DNA from 4 places in the Lysinibacillus sp. GW821-FHT14F06 genome. Region 3 is predicted to be linked to each of the others. Evidence: riboswitches for the same ligand, from Rfam matches in the RefSeq annotation. Region 3 holds a riboswitch; each other region holds the start of a gene.
What was found. A riboswitch is a leader RNA that binds a small molecule or an ion and turns the genes downstream of it on or off. The one in region 3 is predicted to bind thiamine pyrophosphate.
Positions count from the first base shown of each region.

Region 1: it holds a riboswitch for thiamine pyrophosphate, as region 3 does, so the genes downstream of both, AC1RNS_RS17660 (ABC transporter substrate-binding protein) here and thiT (energy-coupled thiamine transporter ThiT) in region 3, are expected to answer to the same signal.
Region 2: it holds a riboswitch for thiamine pyrophosphate, as region 3 does, so the genes downstream of both, thiC (phosphomethylpyrimidine synthase ThiC) here and thiT (energy-coupled thiamine transporter ThiT) in region 3, are expected to answer to the same signal.
Region 4: it holds a riboswitch for thiamine pyrophosphate, as region 3 does, so the genes downstream of both, thiM (hydroxyethylthiazole kinase) here and thiT (energy-coupled thiamine transporter ThiT) in region 3, are expected to answer to the same signal.

Region 1 is NZ_JBXAPF010000021.1:57,803-62,513, forward strand. It holds gene AC1RNS_RS17650 (sigma-70 family RNA polymerase sigma factor) at 1-61, shown strand, start outside; gene AC1RNS_RS17655 (hypothetical protein) at 42-1,238, shown strand; TPP riboswitch at 1,298-1,408, shown strand; gene AC1RNS_RS17660 (ABC transporter substrate-binding protein) at 1,568-2,566, shown strand; gene AC1RNS_RS17665 (thiamine-binding protein) at 2,568-2,858, shown strand; gene AC1RNS_RS17670 (ABC transporter permease) at 2,858-3,628, shown strand; gene AC1RNS_RS17675 (ABC transporter ATP-binding protein) at 3,606-4,355, shown strand; gene AC1RNS_RS17680 (TatD family hydrolase) at 4,345-4,711, shown strand, end outside.
Region 2 is NZ_JBXAPF010000023.1:60,707-65,417, forward strand. It holds gene AC1RNS_RS18460 (AEC family transporter) at 1-445, shown strand, start outside; gene AC1RNS_RS18465 (methyl-accepting chemotaxis protein) at 622-2,373, shown strand; TPP riboswitch at 2,438-2,552, shown strand; gene thiC (phosphomethylpyrimidine synthase ThiC) at 2,690-4,468, shown strand; gene AC1RNS_RS18475 (catalase) at 4,593-4,711, opposite strand, start outside.
Region 3 is NZ_JBXAPF010000008.1:134,124-138,834, forward strand. It holds gene AC1RNS_RS10120 (helix-turn-helix domain-containing protein) at 1-1,242, opposite strand, end outside; gene AC1RNS_RS10125 (hypothetical protein) at 1,374-1,499, opposite strand; gene AC1RNS_RS10130 (magnetosome magnetite crystal formation protein family) at 1,555-1,887, opposite strand; TPP riboswitch at 2,011-2,118, shown strand; gene thiT (energy-coupled thiamine transporter ThiT) at 2,238-2,798, shown strand; gene map (type I methionyl aminopeptidase) at 2,999-3,754, shown strand; gene AC1RNS_RS10145 (TspO-related membrane protein) at 3,784-4,491, opposite strand; gene AC1RNS_RS10150 (polyphosphate kinase 2 family protein) at 4,691-4,711, shown strand, end outside.
Region 4 is NZ_JBXAPF010000009.1:83,459-88,169, reverse strand. It holds gene thiE (thiamine phosphate synthase) at 1-211, opposite strand, end outside; gene thiD (bifunctional hydroxymethylpyrimidine kinase/phosphomethylpyrimidine kinase) at 201-1,025, opposite strand; gene thiM (hydroxyethylthiazole kinase) at 1,025-1,780, opposite strand; TPP riboswitch at 1,871-1,969, opposite strand; gene mbcS (acyl-CoA synthetase MbcS) at 2,327-3,913, shown strand; gene sppA (signal peptide peptidase SppA) at 4,115-4,711, shown strand, end outside.

The DNA of each region.
Region 1 (4,711 bases), on a different contig from region 3:
AAAACGAGTAGGCATCCAATTAGAAAAGGAGGGAATTTATAATGGAAATGAATTTACGTAAGCGATTAAAGACTACTATACCAGATCAATTAGCATTAACTCCTCAAAAAAAAGAAGAGATTTTAGAGGCTGCTCATGTTAGATTTGAGCAACAGCAAACTCCTGTAAAAAAACATGTGTGGAAGCCCGTAGCAGTAGGATTTTCAGCTTTAGCACTTACGGCATTACTAAGTTATCCATTTATAGATGAAATAAAGGAACAATTGACGATTTCGCAAATAAGTGAACAATCCTATGAAGAAATTAGTATTCCTGGTCGAACTGCTAATACATTATCTACAGCTATCTTTGATGATGCAACGAACTCCTTTTATTATTACGAGGGTAATACCATTTATTCCTATTCACTCGATACACATATTGAAAAAGCGGAAGTAACAAGTACAAGTGAATTTCCTATTTCAAAAATGTTAGTAAATGAAGATTGGCTTGCTTGGATGGCTGATGATAGGAATTCTGTGTTTGTAAAAAATAGAGAAACATTAGAGGTCAAAGGCTTTTCTACGGATACTTTTATGGATTTAGAAGATGATACACTACTGACAGAAATGTCTGATACCAGAACAGGTCATACCATTTATAGCTTAACAAATCTGCGTACAAATGAGGTAAAACAATTTAAACAGTCCTTTGATAATAGTGCAGTAAGTCAGCCAATTTATCAGGACAATCAGTTGCTCCTACCAAGAGCCTTTAAAAAAGATGGAGTAGAAACGGTAAGCTTTACGCTCTATGATGTTGGAACGGAAAAAGAAAAACAATATGATTTACCTTTTAAAGGCATACATGACGTGGCACTTACTGACCATAAAATCTATGCCTCCTTTAGAACTGAAGAAAGCTTAGAGACAGGATATGTTGATTTAGTAGACGGCTCCTATCATAAACTTGATGGTAAAAAAGCCCTTTTTTTAAAAGCCTATCAAAATAGTCTTGCTCTTCATGAATGGATACCAAAGGAGGAGAAATACCGCTTTAGATTCTATCAAGTGGAAGAAGATGGTTCATTAACACCAATTTACGCCTTTAAAGATGTTTCATTAGCTCTCTTAGCGCAAGGTTATACTAAAGAAGGGACATTACAGGTATTTGGGATAAATGAAAAGTATCTCACGGAGGATGGAATTCATGAAGCAAAAGATGATGCAATTAAATTATTTTTACAGCGTTTTCATTAAATAGAGCCTTGTTATTTACAGTGAGATATGGGTATAATAATCAACGAAAAGTTCATATGGAAAGAATGTAGGGGAGCTGGTAGTTGCCAGCTGAGATTGTGTCCGTTAGACGCTGACCCTTTGAACCTGATTTGGCTCGTACCAGCGTAGGGAACATCTATTCAAAAAAAGTAAGTTTTTGATATTGATTGCACAACGTCTGGGAGGAATCCTAGGCGTTTTTTTGTTTTATATACACATCTTGGGTGTAGATAGACTGTGAATACGCTTTCTTCTGGTAGAACATTCCTTTATGAACACTTTCACACTACTTACTGGGAGGATTCAGCATGAAAAAATGGTTATTGGTTCTTATGGCTGCCCTTTTAACATTAGCGGGCTGTAGCGAAAAAAAGGATACCAACAAGGATGAGCATGCATTAAAAAAGGTGTCCGTTGTACTCGATTGGACGCCAAATACAAATCATACAGGGCTATATGTTGCTAAGAAATTAGGTTATTTTGAAGAGCAGGGCTTGGATGTTGATATTTTACAACCTGGTGACGCAGGAGCGGATCAGCTCGTGGCATCTGGCAAGGCACAGTTTGGTGTAAGCTATCAGGAGGGAATTACACAGGCTCGTGTACAGGGGGTACCTCTAGTATCGATTGCGGCGATTATTCAGCATAATACTTCTGGCTTTGCCTCAATTGCCTCTAAAGGCATTACATCACCGAAGAAATTTGAAGGGAAAACATATGGTGGCTGGGGAGCTCCACTTGAGCAGGCTGTTCTACAGTCATTAATGCAAACTGAAAATGCAGATATTAATAAATTAGATATTATTAATGCCGGTGATATAGATTTCTTTACAATGATGAAAAAAGATATTGATTTTGCATGGATTTACTATGCTTGGACTGGAATTGAAGCTGAGCTTCGTGGTGAAAAGCTCAACATGCTGTATTTAACAGATTATAGTGACCAACTGGATTATTATACACCCGTTCTTGCTACGAATGAAAAAATGATTCAGGATGATCCAAAGACAGTTGAAGCATTTGTCGCTGCCGTGGCAAAGGGCTATGAATATGCGATCAGTAATCCAAGTGAGGCAGCAGATGTTTTACTTGAGGCAGTACCTGATTTAGATAAAGAGCTTGTGCATAAAAGTCAGGAGTGGCTAGCAGATAAGTATCAGGATGACGCTGCTCAATGGGGCGAGCAAAAGCTAACTGTCTGGGAAAACTATGCGAAGTGGATGACTAGCAACAACGTTTTAGAGGGCGAATTTAAGGCAGAACAAGCATTTACGAACGACTTTTTACCAAAAAAGGAGACGAAGTAACATGGCAAACTCATTAATCAGTGTACAAATTATCCCGAAAACAGAAAAATATGAAGATGTTATTCCATTTGTTGATGCGGCCATTGCTATTATTGATGCGTCAGGCGTGAAATATGAGGTGCACCCTTTAGAAACGACAATGGAGGGCGAGCTGACAACGTTGTTAGAAATCATTGAACGGATGAATGAAAAGATGATAGAGCTTGGGGCCATCAATGTTATTACACAAGTGAAAATTTTATATCAGCCATCTGGTATTACAATGGGAACGTTAACGGAGAAATACAAGTGATGAAGCAGGCAATACAAAAGGGAAGGACGATAATTTTTATCGCCTTCCTCTTATTCATATGGGAGCTAATTGTGCGTTTGGCAGATATCCCACATTGGTTATTGCCAGCACCAATTGCTATTTTGGCAGAAGGTTTACGATCGTATGAAACATTTATGCCTCATGCCTTCGCAACAGTGAAGTTAGCTTTACTGGGACTTACTATTGGCATATGTTGTGGACTAGCGGTTGCTGTGCTCCTGCATCGTTTTTCATTTATTCGAGAACTATTTTATCCCATTCTTATTATGTCACAAAACATTCCTATACTTGTTCTAGCACCGTTATTAATTATTTGGTTTGGCTTTGGTTTATTACCTAAACTTATCATTATTTGTCTTGTATGCTTTTTTCCCATTGTTATTGCTGCAATGGATGGTTTCCGTCAAACCTCATCGGAATTGAAGCATTATTTTGAGATGATTGGGGCAACAAAGGCACAAACCTTTTGGAAGCTTGAATGGCCATATGCATACCCGTCTATTTTTTCAGGCATTAAAATTGCCGCTACCTACAGCGTTATGGGGGCTGTTATTGCTGAGTGGTTAGGTGCCAAAAAGGGGATAGGGGTATATATGACATTGGCACAATCATCATTTCGTACAGATCGTGTGTTTGTGGCCATTTTGGCTATTGTCTGTTTAAGTTTAGTATTATTTAGCGCTATTCAACTGCTAGAAAAGCTTATTGTGAAGGGGAGAGGATTCCATGCTAAGCGTTCAAAATATTGATAAATCCTTTGATACTCTTCAGGTCATTCGAGATTTATCCTTTGAGGTGAAGGACGGTGAATTTGTGGCAATTATTGGTCCGTCTGGTAGCGGGAAAAGTACGCTCTTTCAATTAATTGGAGGTGTTTCTTCGATTGATAAGGGAGCCATTTTATTAAACGGTGCAGATATACAGCAAAAAAGAGGAACGATTGGCTATATGCCTCAGCAGCCATGCTTACTACCATGGAGAACTATTTTAGAAAATGTCACAATTGTAGAGGAGCTTCAGCAAAAGCCGAATATAGAACTTGCAAAGGAGTGGTTAGCGAAAGTGGGTCTCGCTTCATTTGTTAATGCCTATCCAAGTGAGCTATCTGGTGGTATGCAGCAGCGAGTGTCCTTTATTCGTGCAATTGTTAGTAACAAGCCTATATTATGCTTAGATGAGCCATTTTCTGCGTTAGATGAGTTTACAAGATTAGAAATGCAAGCTTGGCTATTATCCATTTGGGAAAAATATCGAAAATCTATTTTATTTGTAACTCATAGTATTGAGGAAGCGCTATTTTTGGCAGATCGGATTATTGTACTATCGAAACGACCAGCAACAATTAAACAAGAAATAATTGTTCCTTTTGTACGGCCACGACAAGAGGAGATTCGTCATTCTGAGACATTTACAGCATTAAAGCAACAATTATTTACGTTTTTAAAAGAAGAAAAGGATGATGTCTATGTTGATTGATGCCCATATTCATTTGGATCAGTATCAGGAAAACGAGATACCTGCTTTACTTGAGAAAGCTGAATATGTTATTGCTGTCAGTATGAATCTTGCATCATGTGAAAAAACGTGGATGCTGTCGAAAACTTATAAAAATGTCAAGGCTGCATTTGGCTTTCATCCTGAGCAAGCCTTACCTAGTAAAATGGAAATGGATGCTTTGTTTGATTGGATACGCCAACATGCACATGAAATGATAGCAATAGGTGAAGTAGGTTTGCCATATTATTTAAAACAAGAAAAGAATATTGATTATCGACCTTATACAGCATTGTTGGAAAGTTTTATTTTGCTGGCAAAGGAAATAGATAAACCAA
Region 2 (4,711 bases), on a different contig from region 3:
TAAGATGCCTATTATTCATGCCCTTATTATAGGGGTAGCGATGAATTATTTTGATATTGCAGTGCCACAATTTATTAAAATTCCAATAGATCATGTGGCAGAAGGTTTTATTGCTGTGGCATTAATCACGTTAGGTGCCCAACTATCACAACTTGAAATTAAATCCATGTTTAATAAAACCGTCATTATTAGCTGTTTTACACGACTAATTTTAGGACCAGCAGTTGCTTTACTCATTATTTATTTACTCGGCTTAGACGGGGTAGTGGCACAATCATTATTTATCGCTAGTGCTTTTCCAACATCCCGAAATAGCTCTAGTTTAGCATTAGAGTATGATATCGAATCAGCAACAGCTGCTCAAACTGTTTTATTTTCAACAATAGTGAGCTGTATTACAGTAACAATTGTTATTTATCTAGCAGAACTATTATTTCTTTCATAACATATGACGTAAAAAAAGGAATAGGCTTATGGCTTATTGCTTTTTTTTATGCTCAAAAAGTAAAATGAAGAAAATAATTAGAAAATATAAGGAAGTTTGTTAGTTATTGTAATTTTTAATATATACATAGGGTAAATAGGTGTTTAATCATAATATTGAAAGGGGCGTTCATAGCTTTGCGTAAAGGAATAGAGTTATGGAAGAAATTCATCATCTTATTAATAGTTATTATGGTTGCTTTTAGTGTTGCTCTTGGGCTTATTGTCTATAAGAGTACAAAAAACATAGTGGAGTTGGCATTAAAAGAGAATAGTATGATTTTAGCAAGAAATGTTGTGGGACAGCTTGATTCAGAGAGGTATGAGCAGCTAGTTACAAATCCAGATAACCGTTCACTGTATCTTGATTTACAGAAGGAGCTGACAACAATACTGAAAACCAATTATGTAACGTATATCTATGTGTTCAAGGGAACACCTGATGGTAAACAATCAATGGTGCTGGTGGATGCAGGAGATTTAAATAGTGAGGAAACCTACCAAATTGGAGATATTATGGAGGATATACCGTATGAAAGTGTTGTAAAAACAATTTCTAATAATGAGGATGGCTTTAGTGAGTTTGTTTCTGTAGAGGGGTGGGGAGATTTTATTTCTGCTTATGCACCTGTCAGAGCAGAAAATGGTGAAATTGTTGCATATGTTGGATTAGATATTGAGAGCTCCATTATTTACGGCATTCAAAAATCTGCTGTATCGAAGTACTTGCCTATTCTTTTAGGCATAGTCATTTTATTGAGTGTCGTTATGATGACGACATTGTATTTGTATATGCGAAAATCACTGAAGCCGATATTTATCATGAAACGAGCAACAATAGCCTTTACAGATGGAAATATGGCAGAAACTCAACATATATTGGATGAAATAAGCTTTGAGTCAAATGATGATATTTCAGATTTTAGTAGCAAATTTAAAGAAATGATGCAATCTATGCATCAAATTATCTCTAATCTATCGGGGATTGGCACAGATATTTCTAAGGCAACTGATAGTTTACAGGAGGTAGGGAATAATGTGCAGCACTCAAGTAACAAGCTCATTGAAAGTGCAGGAGGGATAGAGGAGAGTGTAGATCGACAAAGAGATCTAGCGACACATTCCTTTAAAACAATCGAAGAGATGACGTCAGGAATTATGCAGATTTCAGCATCTGTTTCTTCCGTTATGAAAAGCTCCTCCAATACAGCCGATCTTGTAAAGCAAAGTCAATCAGAAGCGGCAATGATTACGAATCGTATGAATGACGTGGCAGATTTGGTAACTCATACGGCAAATAATGTGAATGTTCTTGGTGAAAGATATAGTACAATCGAAGAAATGATAAGTGTTATTCAAAATATTGCCGATCAAACAAATTTATTGGCATTAAACGCGGCGATTGAGGCAGCGAGAGCAGGTGAGCATGGTAAAGGCTTTGCTATTGTCGCGGAAGAGGTGAAAAAGCTGGCCGAGATGACGAAGTTGTCAGCTGAGGATATTCGTCAGCATATATATGAATTTAAAATAGTAACAGAGACTGTGTTAAAAGAAATGGACCATAGTACTGTTGAAGTTAAAGAAGGAGCTCATTTAGTGATGGCCATTAGTAATGAGCTGGATCATTTGTTTGAAGCAGTAAAAGTAGTTGAGGAAGATGTTCAAAATGTTTTTGAGGTTACAAACACAATGTCCAAAAACACGAACGTCGTTTTATCGGCATTAGAGCAAACGAATGAGGCATCCGAGGCTGTCTTGTTGGAAACAAAAGAAGTAGCCGATGCATCAAAGTTGCAAGAATCATCATTGAGTCAGCTAAGTAGAACGATTCATGAATTAACGGAGCAGGTAAAGCGTTTAGAGTTTATGAAGCAAAAATATAAACTCTAAAGGAAAAATAGTGATGAAGCTTCCATCTCTTAGCAATATCTGTTACACTAGCATCAAACTTAATAGCATTAACTAGGGGAGTCTGATGAGTCAGGCTGAGAGGGAAACGCATAGAGGTTTCTTGACCCTTTGGACCTGATCTGGCTCATACCAGCGTGGGAAAGTTAAGAAATTATTGCGAGCTCTTTACAATGCGATAATTATACCTTATACAATCATAGCCGGATCCAAAAATTTTTGGATTCGGCTTTTTATTTTTTGGGGTGAGCTAGATTCGGTCCTTGTATGAATTTTCTATAAGGGAGAGAAGTAGGTCATGACAACAGTTAGCGAAAAGAACATTACCATTATGTCGAGCTTTGAGGGGAGCAAAAAGGTTTATGTAGAGGGATCAAGACCAGATATTTTAGTGCCGATGCGTGAAATTGCATTAAGTCCAACGACAGGAAGCTTTGGAGAAGAGGAAAATGCACCAGTTCATGTGTATGATACGAGCGGTCCATATACTGACCCTGCCTATAAGGTAGATATTACGAAGGGCTTACCAGCGTTGCGAAGTGAATGGATTAGAGAACGAGGAGACGTGGAGGAGTATGTCGGGCGTACTATTAAACCAGAGGATAATGGTTTCCGCATAGCTGATGATCCACGTATAAAAGAAAATATATTTCCTGATTTATCTAGAAAACCTCTACGTGCAAAAAAAGATAGAAATGTAACACAGCTTCATTATGCACGAAAAGGAGTAATTACTCCGGAAATGGAGTTTGTAGCTATTCGCGAAAATATGGACCCTGAATTTGTTCGCTCTGAAATTGCAGCTGGGCGTGCAATTATGCCTTCTAATATTAATCATCCTGAGGCTGAGCCAATGATTATAGGACGTAATTTTCATGTGAAAATTAATGCCAATATTGGGAATTCAGCAGTATCATCTTCTATTGCAGAAGAGGTAGAGAAAATGACATGGGCAACACGCTGGGGCGCTGATAATATTATGGATTTATCGACTGGAAAGCACATTCATACCACACGTGAATGGATTATCCGTAATGCCGCGGTGCCAGTTGGAACAGTGCCAATTTATCAAGCGCTTGAAAAGGTAAATGGTGTGGCTGAGGATTTAACGTGGGAGGTGTATCGTGATACGTTAATTGAGCAAGCAGAGCAGGGTGTTGATTATTTTACGATTCATGCGGGTGTACTATTACGTTATGTGCCATTAACAGCTAATCGTGTGACAGGCATTGTGTCACGTGGAGGTTCAATTATGGCACAGTGGTGCTTATATCATCATCAAGAGAATTTTTTATATACACATTTTGAAGAAATCTGTGAAATCATGAAAACATATGATGTTGCCTTTTCATTAGGGGATGGTTTACGTCCTGGATCGATTGCAGATGCCAATGATGAGGCTCAGTTTGCAGAGCTTGAAACGTTAGGTGAATTAACACAGATTGCATGGAAGCATGATGTACAGGTGATGGTGGAGGGACCAGGACACGTGCCAATGCATTTAATTAAAGAAAATATGGACAAGCAGTTAGAGGTGTGTAAGGAGGCTCCTTTCTATACTTTAGGACCACTGACAACAGATATTGCACCAGGCTATGACCATATTACATCAGCTATTGGTGCTGCAATGATTGGATGGTTTGGTACGGCAATGCTATGTTATGTGACACCAAAAGAGCATCTGGGCTTACCAAATCGAGAGGATGTTCGTGTAGGGGTGATTACGTATAAAATTGCTGCACATGCGGCTGATTTAGCGAAGGGGCATCCTGGAGCACAGCAGCGAGATGATGCGCTTTCAAAGGCACGCTTCGAATTCCGCTGGCGCGATCAATTCAACCTTTCTTTAGATCCAGAGCGTGCAGTTGAATACCATGATGAAACATTACCAGCAGAGGGAGCAAAAACTGCGCACTTTTGTTCAATGTGTGGGCCCAAGTTCTGTAGTATGAGAATCTCCCAGGATATTCGTAATTATGCAAAAGAAAAAGATGTAAATACGACGGAGGCAATACATCAAGGAATGCAGGAAAAGGCTGAGGAATTTAAGAAAGCAGGCAGTCAGATTTATCAATAATATTGTCATGAAAGGTTTGTGTTTATTTAGGCACAAACCTTTTTCGTTGAATAGAAAACTCCACGTGAAATGTTGCTCACATGGAGTTAAAGTTGGATTTGGATATCAATAATAGATGGAAAAATTAAACGTTAGTTGGTTGTTTTACGTATGGGTTAGTAAGATCCATACCTTCTAATGAAAGACCCATTGCTTTTGCTACACCCTCACCATATGCTGGATCAGCTAAATAGCAGTGAAGGA
Region 3 (4,711 bases):
GTTCATAAATAAAAAATGATAGTGTAATTCATGCTCCGAGATAAAAACTGGTAAGGAAAATAAGCGAGTTAAACGATATAGTAGTTTACTAAATTGGTGCTGCATTTTATTAGTCTGAGCAACATGATATGTACTTCCATCAAGTTGTAGAGTAGCACATAAGTAATGAGAAGTTTGTTGCACTTCTTGACGTTTATAAAAGGCATTGAAATTTGAGTTTAAAAGCTGTTGTAACAAATATCCGTCGTATTTAAAGGAATTTTCTAGCTCCTTTTCCTCCTCAGCTAACTGTAAGGCAAATAATGCACCTGCCTGTTCTACTGCAAATAAATCTAAAGGATCCATTTGTAAATGTTGATTCATCACAATCAGTAGTATTCCTATAACACCTCGTTCTGTATGGATAGGAAATAAGTAACTTACATACGTTTCATCTTTAAATGGTATGTATACTTGATGTCGTACACATTGCTGTACAACTGTATCAAGATGCTGTGATTTTTGCTCTTTTAAAATGTCAGTAGCAAGTTTAGCTACAGGAGATGATGCAAATAATAAATCGTAAAAATCTGTCATAATTGCTACAGATTGGCCTAGTAATGATGCAAGCGTATCAATCATATCGCTGAGTCGGCCACGTGTTAAGGAAACCTGTGTTAAAGCATTATAAATGCGCTTAGAGCGTTCGTTTTGAGTAAATAATTTTGCATTTTCAATAGCAATTGAGGATTGGTTTGCAAATGCCTGTAACATTGTTAAATCACTATTTTCAAACTGTGTATCTCCTGAAAAATTGACAATTGTTAAAACGCCTATACATGAATTACTTTTATCAAGAAGTGGAGCACAAACAGCACTTTTGGGATAAGTTAAATCACCAACTGCTTTTGTATAGTTTTCTTCGTACTGTGGAAATAAATCCGCCATGCTTTCTGAAACATCATTGCTAGAGTGAAATCTAAATGCTTGTTTTTGAGAGAATACCTTTCCAGTCATTCCTTCATTTGAGGCAAGGTGAATCTTTTTTAAATAAGCCAGGTCATAACCAATGGCATGCTTGGCAACTAGACGATTAGTTTCTGTATTCAACATAAACAATACCCCTGCATCAGCACCGTCTATCACATGAAGTACCTCATTCATCAATTTTTCTAATACTTGGTTAATATCGAGTGTTGAAGTTAGAACCTGCGCTGCCTTAACCAAGCTCATTAATTGTTTTTCACTATTTATTTTTAACAACCCCTCATCTGTAGTGCTAAACCCTATTTTAATATAAATCTGCTATGCCAAGTACAAATTAGAAAAAAGTTATAGAGTCAAAAAAAAGAATCTGCTGGAAAAAGATGAGCAGATTCTTTATTTGGGATGTATTATTTCTTATAGCTGTTTTTTGGAGAAGAGGGTGCTCCTTTCTTAGCCGCCATTACTTTTTTGACAATTGGTATAACGATAGGTGCTAATTTTACGGCGGTTTTGACAACTTTAGATACTTTCATAAAAAAACAGCTCCTTTTACTAATAGTTCTACCTGTTTATGTTAGAAATGAAACATTAACGAATAACGCGAACAGCTTGCACGATATTCCAAATAACAATCCCTAGTGAGACAAGTACGTAAATGGCAAATGATGCAAACCAAACAATCATAAATGTATTGCTACCTGCTTGTGGATCAAAAGTGTTAAATGATATGGTTGAGAAGACAAAGACAGCAAAGAAGATGATACCAAATACAAATGGGATTAAATGCGAAATAAGTGCTCGAATGGAGTGTCTTTTTACGTCACTATCTTTCGAAACAAAGTAAACAATTAATGGCACAATAAAGGGTGCGAAAAAAACGCTGAGATAACTAAAGGCAGATAAAATTTTTTGGTTCTCCATAGTTGTACCTCCTTTTTTAATATTTACGCATGAAAAACAGCAAAGTTTCAAAAAATATTGTGAAAGAGAGTTGTAATCATATCCGTATTTGCGTACAATGAGGTTGTTCAAATAAAAAGATGTAACGACCACAAGGGGAGCTGATGATGTCAGCTGAGACTGGGCACGTAATGCCTTAACTCTTTGAACCTGTAAGTTAACACTTGCGTAGGGATGTGGATAGAAACCGACACTTGTACGATGTGAGGCTCTGTCCTGGCATTGTTTTTTTTTGCCAGATAGAGTCAAAAAGTAAATATGATTTCTATTCCTTCTCTTGTATCCTACATCGGAACAAAGGAGAGAATAAAATGGACAAAAAAAGACTTTTAATGCTTGTGGAGATTGCGATTTTCGCAGCAATTGGCCTTGTGCTTGATCAGATTTCCTTTAAAGTATGGGCACAAGGAGGCTCTGTTAGTCTAGTGATGGTACCAATAATTTTGATAGCCTTTCGTTGGGGTCTTTTACCTGGTCTGACAACGGGCTTACTTATTGGTGTTATGCAAACAATGTTTGGTGCTACAGTAGTACATTGGTTACAAGGCTTACTCGATTATGGCGTTGCCTTCACAATAGTTGGCTTGGCTGCAATCGTACGTCGACCAGTGCTTGACGCTGCAAAAAATCAAAACAAAACGAAAATGGCACTGTATATTATTCTAGGAACTGTATTAGCAGGATTTTTACGCTATGCGGCACATACTATTGCTGGCGCGGTATTCTTCTCAGAGTATGCGGGCGATCAAAATGCATGGATTTATTCAATTATTTATAATGGTACGTATATGCTACCGGCTACACTTTTAACTGCCATTGTTGGTGTTCTGTTATTTACAGCAGCACCACAATTAATGCAGCGAAAATCATAAATACACAACCCTTCACAGTAGTGGAGGGTTTTTTGTATCGTTTTATTAGCTATTATAAAATTTACCCGCTGTGAATATATTATTACATTTCAGCACTTTGCAATTTATAAGGGCATACAATATTTAAAGCGTTTAGCGTTTTATGTCAAACAAGTTATGTTATATTAAAGAGTAGATATTAGATGAAAGGGACGTTAAAAATGATTGTAAAAACGCAAGAAGAGATTGAAGCCTTTAAAAAAATTGGCCGTATTTGTGCTGAAATTCGTGAGGCAATGAAGGCTGCGACAAAACCTGGTGTTACAACACTTGAACTCGATGAGATTGCTGGCCGTATGTTTGCTGAGGCAGGAGCAATTTCTGGACCTAAAGGAGAATATGACTTCCCAGGCTACACATGTATTAGTGTCAACGAGGAAGTAGCTCATGGTATTCCAGGAAAACGCGTAATTAAAGAGGGAGACATTGTCAACATTGATGTATCTGGTTCATTAAATGGCTATTTTGCAGATACGGGCATTTCATTTGTCGTGGGTGAAGGCTACGAGGATAAAGAGAAGCTGTGTCGTGTGGCAAAAAGTGCCTTTGATCGTGCAATGACAAAAGTAAAAGCTGGATCAAAATTAAATCAAATTGGTAAAGCCGTTGAGCGTGAAGCATATGCCAATGACTTAACTGTAATTATGAATCTAACAGGTCATGGCTTAGGGCTTTCCTTGCATGATGAGCCGAATCATATTTTAAACTATTATGATGCATGGGATTCTACAATCATGAAAGAGGGCATGGTGCTTGCGGTTGAGCCCTTTATCTCAGCAAAGGCAGAGCATATTGTGGAAGCTGGTGATGGCTGGACCTTCGTTACACCAGATAAATCACTAGTTGCTCAAATCGAACATTCAATTATTGTGACAAAAGACAAACCAATTATTTTAACTTCATTGGATGAGGCATAATATAAAAAATCCTGCTACCCCAATTATTTTTAGGGGGCAGGATTTTTTTTTATGAAAAGTATACCGACTAATAGTACACCACATAAAAATAAAGCAGCTGTTGTTACAAGTAGCTCTTCAAAACCATTATGTAACGCGATTCCAATATAAGCCCAAATAAATACAGATGGATACATAATATCGAAATGATGGAAGCGCATATGTAATGCGATGGCAACACCGATTGTTAATAAAATGACTGCCCATAGAGGGTTGCTAAGACCAAAGCCGTTCCATCCATAAGCTGTTAATGTAAAGCTTGTATCTGTCATCAAAGTAAATGTCGACCATGCATAGTAAATAGAGAAAGGGATACGTCCTGCCAACGACTTGTCGCTGTGAGGATATGTATTGTACAGCGAAAATACACAGAAGACTAAAAGTAGTGTGCTACCAAGAGAGGCGATAAATAACTCCTGATGCCACACGATTATTGTGAATATCTGCAATATACATATGCTGCTAAAAAGAACAGTCTGTTTAATTGTTGTCTTTTTAAAATTCATGACTAACCAAAAACCAAGTAACATGTAAATGGCGATCCAAATTACATGACTGACATTAAAAGGTGCAAATACAACAGGAAAACGATTAGAGATGTCTAACGAAGATTGACCATTTATTTTCATGAAAAAGGATGAAAAGGTTAGGATGACTGAGACAATATAAGTGATTGTCATCAAAAAAAATTGAGGCATATTTTCCTCTCCCTTCGTATTAAATTGTATAGGGAAAAGACAATTAAGTATAGGACTGCACTCTTTCCATTATAACGGAAATTCCCAATAATGTATCGCGTAGTTTCATTAAAATTATCTACTATTTACCATTTGTATAGGCATCTAAATGTTTCTTTAGTACAATAGGAATAATCCAAATAGAAGGAGTGAAGTTTTAATGGCTCAAAATTTAACAAAT
Region 4 (4,711 bases), on a different contig from region 3:
TAAACGGCACATTATACCGCTGACAAAGATTTTGACATTGACGAGCAAAATTTTCATATTCTTGTCCTGTTAATGCACGAGGCCCCTTTTCTCGTAGTTGAAACATGGTAGTTCCATGCTGTAAAGCTTTTTCAAGAACATGTAATGGCTCCTGATGTACAACATTTTCTGTGCCCATTATAAAATATAGCTGTAAATCTTCACGATTCATGAATAGTCACCTCACATGACTCTCTATAGGTTTGATAGGCAAAATGATTTGTCGGCCCATGCCCATTACCCAGAGCTAAATCATACGTTATTGCTAATTGAATAAATCTTTTTGCTTCGATAATCGCCTCTTTTATAGGAAGACCGCTGCCCATAAAAGCAGTTAAGGCTGCTGAAAATGTACAGCCAGTACCATGTGTATTTTTTGTTGTAATACGAGGAGTTTGCATAGAAAACGACGATCCATCTTTAAGAAATATATAATCAATGGCGAAACCCATATCTGTTAAATGACCTCCTTTTAAAATGACACATTGTACTCCTGTTTGTAGTAAGAGATAGGCTACTTCTTTCATATCAGTTAAAGTTCTAATTTCTCTACCAGTAAGCGTTTCAGCTTCAGGAATATTCGGAGTTACAATGGTTGCAATTGGCAGTAAAAGCTTCATGATGGCATCAATTGCATCTTGTTGTAATAAACTTTCACCACCTTTCGCAATCATCACAGGATCTACAATAAGCGGAATCTTTGCATCAGCCATTATTTGTGCGATAGTTTGAATGATGTCTGAAGAAAACAGCATGCCTGTTTTCACTGCACTAATTGAAAAATCTTCTAATAGTGCTTGTAGCTGTTGCTCAACAAAGCTTGCGTCAATGGGCATGACACCTGAGACACCAAGCGTATTTTGAGCAGTCAATGCTGTAATGACGGAAGTTCCAAAAACCTTTAATTCCTGAAAGGTTTTTAAATCAGCCTGTATACCTGCACCGCCGCCACTATCAGAGCCAGCAATTGTCGTAACAACTTGCATTATTGTTCACCAGCCTTTGAAAGACGGTATAGTTCATTCAATACAGAAATTTGAAAATCACCGATGTATTGCGTAGTAGAACCAGCTTGTTCAGCTATTTTTTTATAAAGTTGTAGTACATTTATTAATTGGTTATAGGGTTGATGACCAGTCACGTAAGCAGCACAACAAATGGCACTTAATAAGCAGCCAGTCCCAGTGACCTCTGTCATATGAGAATTCCCGCCTATAATCCATTGCTGTTGATTTCCATCAGTTATAAAATCCTTTTCACCTGTGACAATCACTATACAATGATAAAGCTGAGCAATTCTCATCGCTTCATGCACCAAGGATATTGAACCTGTTCCACTGTCTACACCCTTTTGCTGCCATTCTACATTGGCAATGGCGGCAAGTTCTCCAATATTGCAGCGAATTACTGCAAATTCAATCTCTTTTAACAGATGTTGTACGGTTTGTTTTCGATAGGTTGTAGCTCCAGCACCAACAGGATCTAATACTACAGGTATGCCAAGTGCATTGGCCTTTTTCCCAGCAAGTAACATGGATTCTTTCGATTTGTCATTAAGTGTACCGATATTAATCAATAAGCTTGAGGCAATTGCAACCATTTCCTCGACCTCGTCACAGCCATCAGCCATAACTGGCGAGGCACCGATTGCTAATAGGCCGTTTGCCTGAAAATTTGCCACCACATAATTTGTAATGCAATGAATTAGTGGATTTTTTTTACGGATAGTTTGAAAAATCATTCTAAGTCCTCCTTTGTTGGATGGACGTAAGCGTGCAAAAAAGGCTCTTTTTTGTGTAAAAAAAACACGCAAAAGAGCCTTTCATCAGTGAATTAGATGTGAATTGCTCCCTACGTCAGTATTAACTAACAGGTTCAAAGGGTCAGGTTTTACCTTCTCAACTCCAAATGAGTCCCCCTGCAATCTTGCTTTTAGTTGACCAAAATGTACCATATTTTTCTTTCCTGTTCAATAGAAGTTTTTACCTTCATCCAGCAAATGTCTTCTGTATCGAAAGTATAGCGGCAGATACAAATGTTTTCTGTATCGAAAGTAAAAAACATCTGCAGGCCCGGGCACACTTCAAAATCTGGACACATTGTTTATCTGTATCGAAGGAAAAGCGACAGCTACAATTACGCAAAGGTGAAATTGATTGATGAACGTGACTGTTGCCATACAGCAGAGTATGATAGTTGTCATGACTTTTCTAAAATAGAGTGTGAACCATTGAAAATGATAAAAATGGAGTTTTATAATGAATCATAGTAAAAGGGAGGCATTTCCATGAAAAGACAAGATTTAATTGCACCAGAATTGTATAATATTACAGAGGAAATTGAAAAATATGCACAGGATGTAACCAAGAATGCACTAATTATTTATGATGAAAATAATGATGTACAATTTATTACATACGCACATCTACTTGCAAAGGCAAATCAGGCTGCACATGTTTTTACAAACCAAGGATTAACAAAAGGTGATGTATTAATCGTGATGGTGCCTAGATCAGTAGAAGCCTATATTGTCTATATTGCTGCACTGAAAGTAGGTTTAACGATTATTCCTAGTTCGGAAATGCTAAGAACGAAGGATATTGAATATCGCATACACCATGCTAATGCAAAGGGTATAGTTGCTTATGAGCCATATATTGAGCAATTTGATAACGTGAAAAACTTACAGGGCTTGCAGCAATTCGTAATAGGAAATGCACATGAACCTTGGCAGTCATTACTTCAAAAAATGCAAGATCAACCAACAAATTACATAAGTTCTACTCCAACGAAAAGTACAGATAATGCATTTTTAGCTTATACAAGTGGTACAACAGGCAATCCTAAGGCAGCAGTACATACACATAGCTGGGGATATGCACATTTACGAACAACAGCACCGAATTGGTTAGGCGTACAGGAAAATGACATCGTTTGGGCTACAGCAGCTCCAGGCTGGCAAAAATGGATTTGGAGTCCGTTCCTCGCAACATTAGGAAGTGGTGCAACCGCATTTGTGTACAAAGGTAAATTTGATGCGACAACATATCTTACACTTCTTGAAAAATTCAATATTAATATCCTGTGCTGTACACCAACTGAATACCGATTTATGGCTGCATTAGAAAACTTACAGGATTTTAATTTAGAGAGTGTTCGTCAGGCTGTCTCAGCAGGAGAACCTTTAAATAGTGATGTAATAAAAGTATTTTCGAATGTTTTCCATTTACAGGTAAGAGATGGTTATGGGCAAACTGAAAATACATTATTAGTCGGAACAATGGTAGGTATGGAGGCTAGAATCGGCTCAATGGGTAAACCAACTCCAGGGAATACAATTGATATTATTGATGATTTAGGAAATCCTGTTTCAGTAGGAGAAGTAGGTGATATTGCAGTACATCGTGAAACACCTGCGTTATTTAAAAAATATTTACATGATCCTGAGCGCACTAGCTTACAATTTAGAGGTGATTGGTATATCACTGGTGATCGAGCATATAAAGATGTAGATGGTTATTTTTGGTTTGAGGGGCGAGGAGACGATGTTATTATTTCATCTGGCTATACAATAGGACCATTTGAAGTAGAAGATGCTTTGATGAAACATGCAGCAGTAAAAGAAGCGGCAGTTGTAGCAAGTCCAGATGAAGTTCGGGGAAATATTGTGAAGGCATTTGTGGTGCTTAATGAAGGAGAGATAGGAAATGCTAGTCTTATCAAGCAGCTTCAAAATCATGTAAAAACTTTAACAGCTCCCTATAAATATCCTCGTGCCATTGAATTTATAACGGAATTGCCAAAGACTTCATCAGGTAAAATCCGTCGTATTGAACTACGTCAACAAGAAAAAAATAAATGTACTATTAAATAGTTTACAGCTTTACATTTTGTCGAAAGTAAATATTTCCTAGGAAATAATGACGAAAATCAAAGTTCATGTATTTTTATTGAGCTTTGATTTTTTTTATGATATTCGGTAATGTTAATGAGCATAACCTTTTGTATAGTATTGCAAAAAAAATGAAACATATTAGAAAGTTATTCGTATAACGTGTAGAGGAGGCGGAAAGACATGAATGTAAAAAGGTGGACTGCTTTAATTATTGCAGGTGTATTACTTGTATTTTCATTAGGTATAAACACTGTTTTTGCAATTTTTAAATCAGATTTCTTTGGTAATTTTGATAGCTTAATGGCTGGTGATAATTTATCAGTAATGGAGACAGTTATTGAAAACGGTAGTATAAATAAGCGGATAGCCTATTTAAAGGTTGATGGGGCGATACAAGATATTGGTTCAAGTTCGTTATGGCAACCAGTAGCATATGATCATCAATTCTTTTTAGACCAATTAGATAATATTTTAAATGATGATTCAATACAAGGTGTTGTTTTAAGTGTTAATTCACCAGGTGGTGGTGTTAAAGAATCAGCAGAAATTTATAAAAAACTTTTAAAAATTAAAGAAGAGCGACAAATTCCAATTTATGTTTCAATGGATTCTATGGCTGCCTCAGGAGGTTATTACATTTCAGCACCAGCCGATAAGATATTTGCACAACGGGATACAATAACGGGTTCAATAGGTGTCATTATGCAATCAATTAATTATCAGGCTTTGGCAGAAAAAGTTGGTATTAAGTATGAAACGTTTAAATCCGGTGAGCAT